DNA from 3 places in the Agarivorans sp. MS3-6 genome. Region 2 is predicted to be linked to each of the others. Evidence: predicted binding sites of a transcription regulator. Region 2 holds the regulator's gene; each other region holds the start of a gene.

Region 1 (2,274 bases), 2.1 Mb from region 2:
CAAGTAACAAGGCAATGATCGGCAGTAACCAGATAGGAGATATCACTTTTTCTCTTTTGAATTCCGGAGCGCTAGCGTTGTTCAAGTTCTTTATCCCATATCAGTCGAGTATCAAAAGATTTAGCTGCAAATAAGGTGAGTATAACCACTACGCCGAATGCGGTAGCGCCGGGGCCAGCTTCAACCCCCACTAAATTATTACGTTCAAATACCGCTATCATAATCGACAGTACAAATAGGTCTAACATCGACCACTTGCCAATAATTTCGATTATCCTATAAATGACGATGCGCTGTCGATTATCTAAATTAATTCTATAATGCAGGCTAAGTAAGATAACGGCTAAGCCCACTAACTTCATCACTGGTACGACAATACTGGCAACAAAAACCACGATTGCAATACCCACCATGTCGTCCTTTATTAGGCTGATAACCCCCGACATAATGGTTTCATATTGTGGCGCTCCTCGGGTGCTCAACACAGTGATTGGCAGAAGGTTAGCGGGGAATAAACCAATGGTCGCAGCAATAATAAAAGCCCAGCATTTCTGCAAACTGTGAGGCGTCCTGCTGTGCACTGCCATATGACAGCGATGACAGTGAGTCTCTTGTTGATTCATGGTCAGTTTGCAATGACGGCAAAGCTTTAAGCCTACTTGCTTAGCGGATGTGTACATATCGTTCCCAATACTCGGCGGGTTCTAAACGTTGAATTAACCGAGTCGATAACACTAACGTAATGCAGATACACCAAAGCCCATAACCTAAATCTATATCTGCATATTCGATCAGTTTGACCAGAGCCACTAAAAAGCTAACGATATACACCTCTATCATGCTCCAGTGAATTAAATCATCCTGAAAGTGTAAAGCCGTGGCTAACCCTGGTGACTTCCAACCAATAGAGAGCGAAAAAGAGGTGTAGGAAATTAAGCAAAACAAGATGATAGGCGCTAAAAAGCTGGCTATAACCACCGAAAACCCGACTAAATAATACCCGTGCTCTAGTAATAACACGGTCCCTCTAAGGATATTGGCTGAACTAGGAATGCCTAAAAAGGTAAAACTTAACAATGGGTAGGTATTGGCTAATATAACCATGACCAAACAACTTAATGCCAAGGCGAGCTGGCTAGAAAAACGAACTCTGCTGCCACGTGCTAAAACATGTTTACAGCGTGGGCAAACAAGAACATTTCCGGCACGGCAATGGGGACGAGTATCTACTAATAAATCGCAACTTGGGCAAATAGTTAGCTTTGATGATTCAACAGATTTCATAAGTTCATATATTAGCTTAATTAAATGACATTTTGTTGTATAAATTTGTTACTAGTAGTTTAAATCTGATTAATGCATAATCCCTGTATATAAAAACAGTAAACGGAGGCAGCAGTGGCTGTAATTATAAAGTATGTCGTCGAACGTAATGGTGTAGAGAAAATGACATTTAGTTCAAAAAAAGAAGCTGATAGCTACGACAAAATGTTGGATGTTGCTGATCAACTAAGCTTGCTGATCAAACACGCTGAACCAAAAATAAGTGAACAACTAGCCGAAAACTTAGGTTTTTATTTGTCTTCACAAAGAAACGCTCTGCAACACATATTGAAGGGCCAAGAGTTTGACCCATCACTTATCGAGAAAGAAGAGGTATAAGTTGGAACAGCTGTCTAGTCGCTATATAACATTAGGCAAGCAGCTTGAAGCGCTGCTTGATAAAGAGCTACCCTATATTTCTAACTTAGCTAACTTTTCAGCTTTATTGTGGTTGGAGCTTGAAGACATTAATTGGGTTGGCTGCTACATCGCAAACAATGCTAATGACACCTTGTTCCTTGGCCCTTTTCAAGGTAAACCCGCATGCACCTCAATTAATGTGGGTAGGGGAGTATGTGGAGAGGCTTATGCGACACAAAGCACTTTACGAATAGCCGATGTACATAAATTTCCAGGCCATATAGCCTGCGATAGTGCCAGCGAATCTGAGATTGTGGTGCCTTTTTATGTCAATGGACAAGTGTTTGGGGTTATCGACATTGATAGTCCACGCCTTTCTAGATTTGATCCAATTGACCAAGTTGGTATCGAGTATTTGGTCAAAGTGCTAGAAAATAACTTGTCAGAATTGCATTTTTAATGGCTTTTCAACATACGCTCACTATAATAGCCGAAATCAGCGCTGTAGCTGTACCAGTTAAGATGTATAAGAAAGGTCATCATGGAACAAACTAATAAACTGAAAAATAGCAAAGAAGTCATTCAATATTT
Region 2 (2,274 bases):
GATGTCAGATGAAAAGTATGATGCTTCGAGTGGCTTTATTTTTCGTTATCCTTCCGTTGACTGCATGTGGTAATTTTGCAGTGATTGAATTAGCTGATAGCAACGGTATTACTGATAGCGCCATTGAAAATTTTTGCAGTGATAATGGCTTGGTTCAGGATAAAAAGCCTTGGATACGAAGTTATAACCGCTGGGCTAACAGCCCTCGTAACGAGTTGTTGAGATCTTGGAGTGGTGAGTATGAGGGGGAGGCCGTCATGCTTGTCGAACTTAAGAGAGATGGGAAATATATCTTAGTTGTTGATGTCCAATATGCGCACGAGCGGCCAAATGAGGTCGCGAATCATATCGTAGGTCGGTTAAAGCAAGCGGGAGTTAAGTACGATATCGTGATTGAGTATAAGAGTTTTCTACGGCTGTCATAAATGAATCACCTAACAAGCGGTTGTTATCGCCCCGTTGGGGCTGGGACGGCCTTTCCGCTGCTTCGCAGCTCCAAGTCCGCCCCAAAACCGGGCGTTAACTCCGATCTAACCGTACTGAATCTAATCCGAACCACCGATATTTGAGCTAATAACGTAACACGCATTTGTCCAAAAATGAGTTAGCTCGGCTGTTCGTATCCGTCTATTACCCCAACCTCTACTTATTTGTCACGGGTGTCACGAAATATCGGGTGTAGTTTCAACGTAGCGGAAAGCATTTCAATGAAACTGAAACCTACACACTATAGCTTGATCCTAGATAAAACCTTGCTTCATCGCTAATGCTGTATATACTAACAGTGTGCTGTATAAACTTACAGGTAGACTATGAAGCCCTTAACGCCCCGTCAGACCGAAGTGTTTGAACTTATTCAACGACATATATCAGATACAGGTATGCCGCCTACTCGTGCCGAGATAGCTAAAGAGCTGGGTTTTCGCTCGGCCAATGCTGCCGAAGAACACCTACGAGCCTTAGCGAAAAAAGGCGCAATTGAAATGATCCCTGGCGCCTCTCGCGGGATCCGCATTGCCGATGCCTATTTGTCTACACCGGCTGCTAATCAACAACCTGAAGAAGCGGGTTTACCGCTGATTGGGCAGGTTGCCGCTGGCGAGCCTATTTTGGCGCAAGAGCATGTAGAGTCTCACTATGCGGTTGATGCTAATTTATTTAAGCCGCACGCAGATTACTTGCTACGTGTGCAAGGGATGAGCATGAAAGACATTGGTATTATGGACGGCGACCTATTGGCGGTGCATAAAACCAGCGATGTTCACAATGGTCAAGTGGTGGTAGCCCGCTTGGAAGATGATGTCACGGTAAAACGTTTTGAGCGCGATGGCAAAATGGTTTATTTGCATCCTGAAAACCAAGAGCTCAGTACCATTGAGGTAGATTTAGAGTATCAGAGCATTGAAATTGAAGGCTTAGCTGTCGGCATTATTCGCACTGCCGATTGGATGTAAGCTTAAGTTTTACAATAGTTCCCGCATTTTAAAGCCCAAATCAATTTGATTTGGGCTTTTGTCGTTATCATCACATCTTTTATCTCTCGCAATAAAAAAATAAACATTTTATTTACAATTCCATAACTTAAAGGTTAATTTATAAGCAGTAGGTTGTGTTTAGCGGTTGCAACCTGTTGGTTCGGGGTGGGAGTTATCCCTTTATTCGCAGCCACTTCCTGATTTGGGAAGTTGTTGTCGTTGGCTACTAGCAAAGGAGAGCGCTGTGGGCCGATGGATACAGCTATTACTGCTGACATTCTTTACGTCGCAAGCATACGCGGAAGAAATGTCATTCAATTTACGTCCAGGTGTCACCTCAATAAGCGAGCAAGTCTATGGCTTGCACATGACAATTTTTTATATTTGTTGTGCAATTGGTGCTCTGGTGTTTGGCGCAATGTTTTGGGCCATTTTTCATCATAGAAAATCTAAAGGGGCCGTTCCGGCTCAGTTTCATGAAAGTACCAAAGTCGAGATTATTTGGACGGTCATCCCTTTCGTTATTTTGATTGGTATGGCGATCCCTGCGACTAAAACCTTACTCGCCATGGAAGATCCCTCCGATGCAGACCTAACGATTCAAGTTACCGGCTCGCAATGGAAGTGGCACTACAAGTACTTTGACCAAGAGTTAGAGTATTACAGTGTACTGGCATCTGATTGGGACGAAGTGAACGGCAAGCTGAGCAAACGCGCTAATTATCTACTCGAGGTTGATCGGCCCTTAGTGTTGCCTGTGGGTAAGAAGGTTCGCTTCTTAATGACCTCTGAAGATGTT
Region 3 (2,274 bases), 1.7 Mb from region 2:
GTTTTACGGTGATAGCCAAACGCTGTGGGCGGCTTGGTGAGCTAGACAAGGTATAATTACGACGCACGGGTTTACCGTTTATCTCAAATTCAAAACCTAAGTATTGGCCTGGTTTATATTCACTCGTTAAGTGTTTAGGAAGCTCAAAAACAAAGGTCTTTACATCGTGAGTGTCTAGTTTTACTGCTAAACATTTTAAGCTAACCGCTTCACCTTGCTGCCATTGGTGTTGGCTGGTTGCTGGCGCTGCGCGTTTCTCTGCATTATCAGGGTAAACGTCTGCCTTGCGGGTTTCTAATATTTCAATGGTATCGTAAAGGCTAATTTTGCCACTGTTTAGGGCCACCACATTTTGACCAAAATAAACATTGCCGTCTTCACCTTGGCGGTATTTAGCGAAAGTACTTAGTGGTTCTTTGTTCGGATGAAATTGGCCTGTAGCTTGGTCAAGCGTGGTGAAAACGCAGCGTGAACAGGGGTTTTGTACCTCAAACTCCACGTCGCCAATGCGGAAGCGCTTCCAACCGTCTTCAGCAAAAGCCTCGGTATTTTTAACCACTAAGTTAGGGCGAAATTGCGCCATGCTATGGTGAGCGCTAGAACGCAAATTTAGATCCTCTAAAGAGGCTTCTGAAATGAGCAATAACGGGTAGCCGTCGGCAAACGATACTTGGCTATCTTTGTGTTTCACTTTGCGTGTGGATTGTTCACCAAAAAACACCAAGTGGCAATGCTCACCGAGATACTCACTAAACCAATTATCGTAGCTGTTATGGCAGTGCTGTGCTTGCACGCTGTCTTTCCAAATCATTACGGTGCGGTAATTATCAGAAAAATCAGCATAGCGTAAGTCTAAGGCAGGCATATTTGGTGCGCGTAAATGCAAACCTGAGCGATTAAGTGCACTATGAATTTGAGCCAGTTTAGGGTGAGTTCGCGCTGTGATTTGAACGCCGTCAGGCTGACAGACAACAAAACGCCTATCAAAGGCTAAACCATGTTCTTCAACATAAGCATGATTTAGGTGGATCCCCGCAGTAGATTTGATCGGGTAAATACTCAGTTGACTAACACGTGCATCACTCACAGCTAAGACTTCCTTAATCGAAATTCGTTTTTCAATATTACTCAAGCTGTTGCATTCAAGCTACAGCTAATTAGCGTATTAAGCAGTGAATATTGTTGTTCTCTAGCTTGGCATTTTTCGATATCAACTTTACACTGTCTGTATGTACAGTAAAGGTGTGCCACATTGACAGCATTCGCATCAACTCAGCGCAAGATTATTCACGTAGACATGGATTGTTTCTATGCCGCTGTGGAAATGCGCGACCAGCCAGAGTTAAGCAACGTTCCGCTTGCTGTGGGGGGGATGCGAAGTGGTCGCGGAGTGCTTACTACCTGTAATTATCTTGCGCGACAATATGGTATTCGCTCTGCGATGCCCACCCACAAAGCCTTGCAATTGTGCCCTAAGTTAGTTTTGGTGCCACCACGTATGGCGGCTTATCAGGAAGCAAGCAAACAAGTACAAGCTATTTTTCATGATTACGCTGACGCAATAGAGCCATTATCGCTAGATGAAGCCTATTTAGATGTGAGCAATAGTGAGGCTTGCCATGGTTCTGCCACGCTTATTGCCGAGCAAATCAGACGAGACATTGTTAACAAAACCGGCTTAACGGCTTCTGCAGGCGTTGCGCCGATTAAATTCTTGGCCAAAATTGCTTCCGATATGAACAAACCAAATGGTTTGTTTGTGATTAAGCCTGAGCAAGTGAGCGAGTTTATAGAAACCCTTGCGCTCGAAAAAATATCGGGGGTGGGCAAAGTCAGCATTGAGAAGCTACACCATCAAGGCCTTTATACTGGTGGTGACATTCGCCGTGCAGAGCGAGATAAGCTGAAACAACTTTTTGGCAAATTTGGCGATATGCTGTGGATGCGCTGCCAAGGCGTAGACGACCGTGAAGTGAGTAATGATCGTAAACGGAAATCGGTAGCAGTAGAGCGTACTTTTGCACAAGACGAGGGTAACCCAGCTGTTTTAATTGAGCGTTTATTGGCTCTACTGCCAGAGCTAAAAAGGCGCAGTGAAAATCACCTAAAACAAGCCAAAATGAATAAACTTGGGGTGAAAGTTAAATTTGCTGATTTTCAGCAAACCACGAAAGAGCAGCAATGCCAGCATATTGATGAGTCAACCTTGCTTGAATTATTTGAAGAGGCGCTAGCGAGAGGAAAGGGTAAAGCAGTGCGTTTGATTGGTTTACA

The links. The regulator LexA, encoded in region 2, represses DNA repair genes until DNA is damaged. The targets are predictions, from matches to a motif close to TACTGTATNNNNATACAGTA.
Region 1: a site for LexA is predicted at 1,366-1,385, ahead of ACVFI8_RS21410 (YebG family protein). Genes of this name have one in related genera too.
Region 3: a site for LexA is predicted at 1,220-1,239, ahead of dinB (DNA polymerase IV). Genes of this name have one in related genera too.

The regions. Positions count from the first base shown of each region.
Region 1 is NZ_CM134202.1:4,662,780-4,665,053, forward strand. Features, by position in the region: gene ACVFI8_RS21395 (MlaD family protein) at 1-46, opposite strand, end outside; gene ACVFI8_RS21400 (paraquat-inducible protein A) at 72-680, opposite strand; gene ACVFI8_RS21405 (paraquat-inducible protein A) at 664-1,284, opposite strand; gene ACVFI8_RS21410 (YebG family protein) at 1,399-1,662, shown strand; gene ACVFI8_RS21415 (GAF domain-containing protein) at 1,664-2,143, shown strand; gene proQ (RNA chaperone ProQ) at 2,225-2,274, shown strand, end outside.
Region 2 is NZ_CM134202.1:2,017,578-2,019,851, reverse strand. Features, by position in the region: gene ACVFI8_RS09140 (hypothetical protein) at 9-425, shown strand; gene lexA (transcriptional repressor LexA) at 813-1,454, shown strand; gene coxB (cytochrome c oxidase subunit II) at 1,783-2,274, shown strand, end outside.
Region 3 is NZ_CM134202.1:3,766,411-3,768,684, forward strand. Features, by position in the region: gene ACVFI8_RS17405 (MOSC N-terminal beta barrel domain-containing protein) at 1-1,087, opposite strand, end outside; gene dinB (DNA polymerase IV) at 1,253-2,274, shown strand, end outside.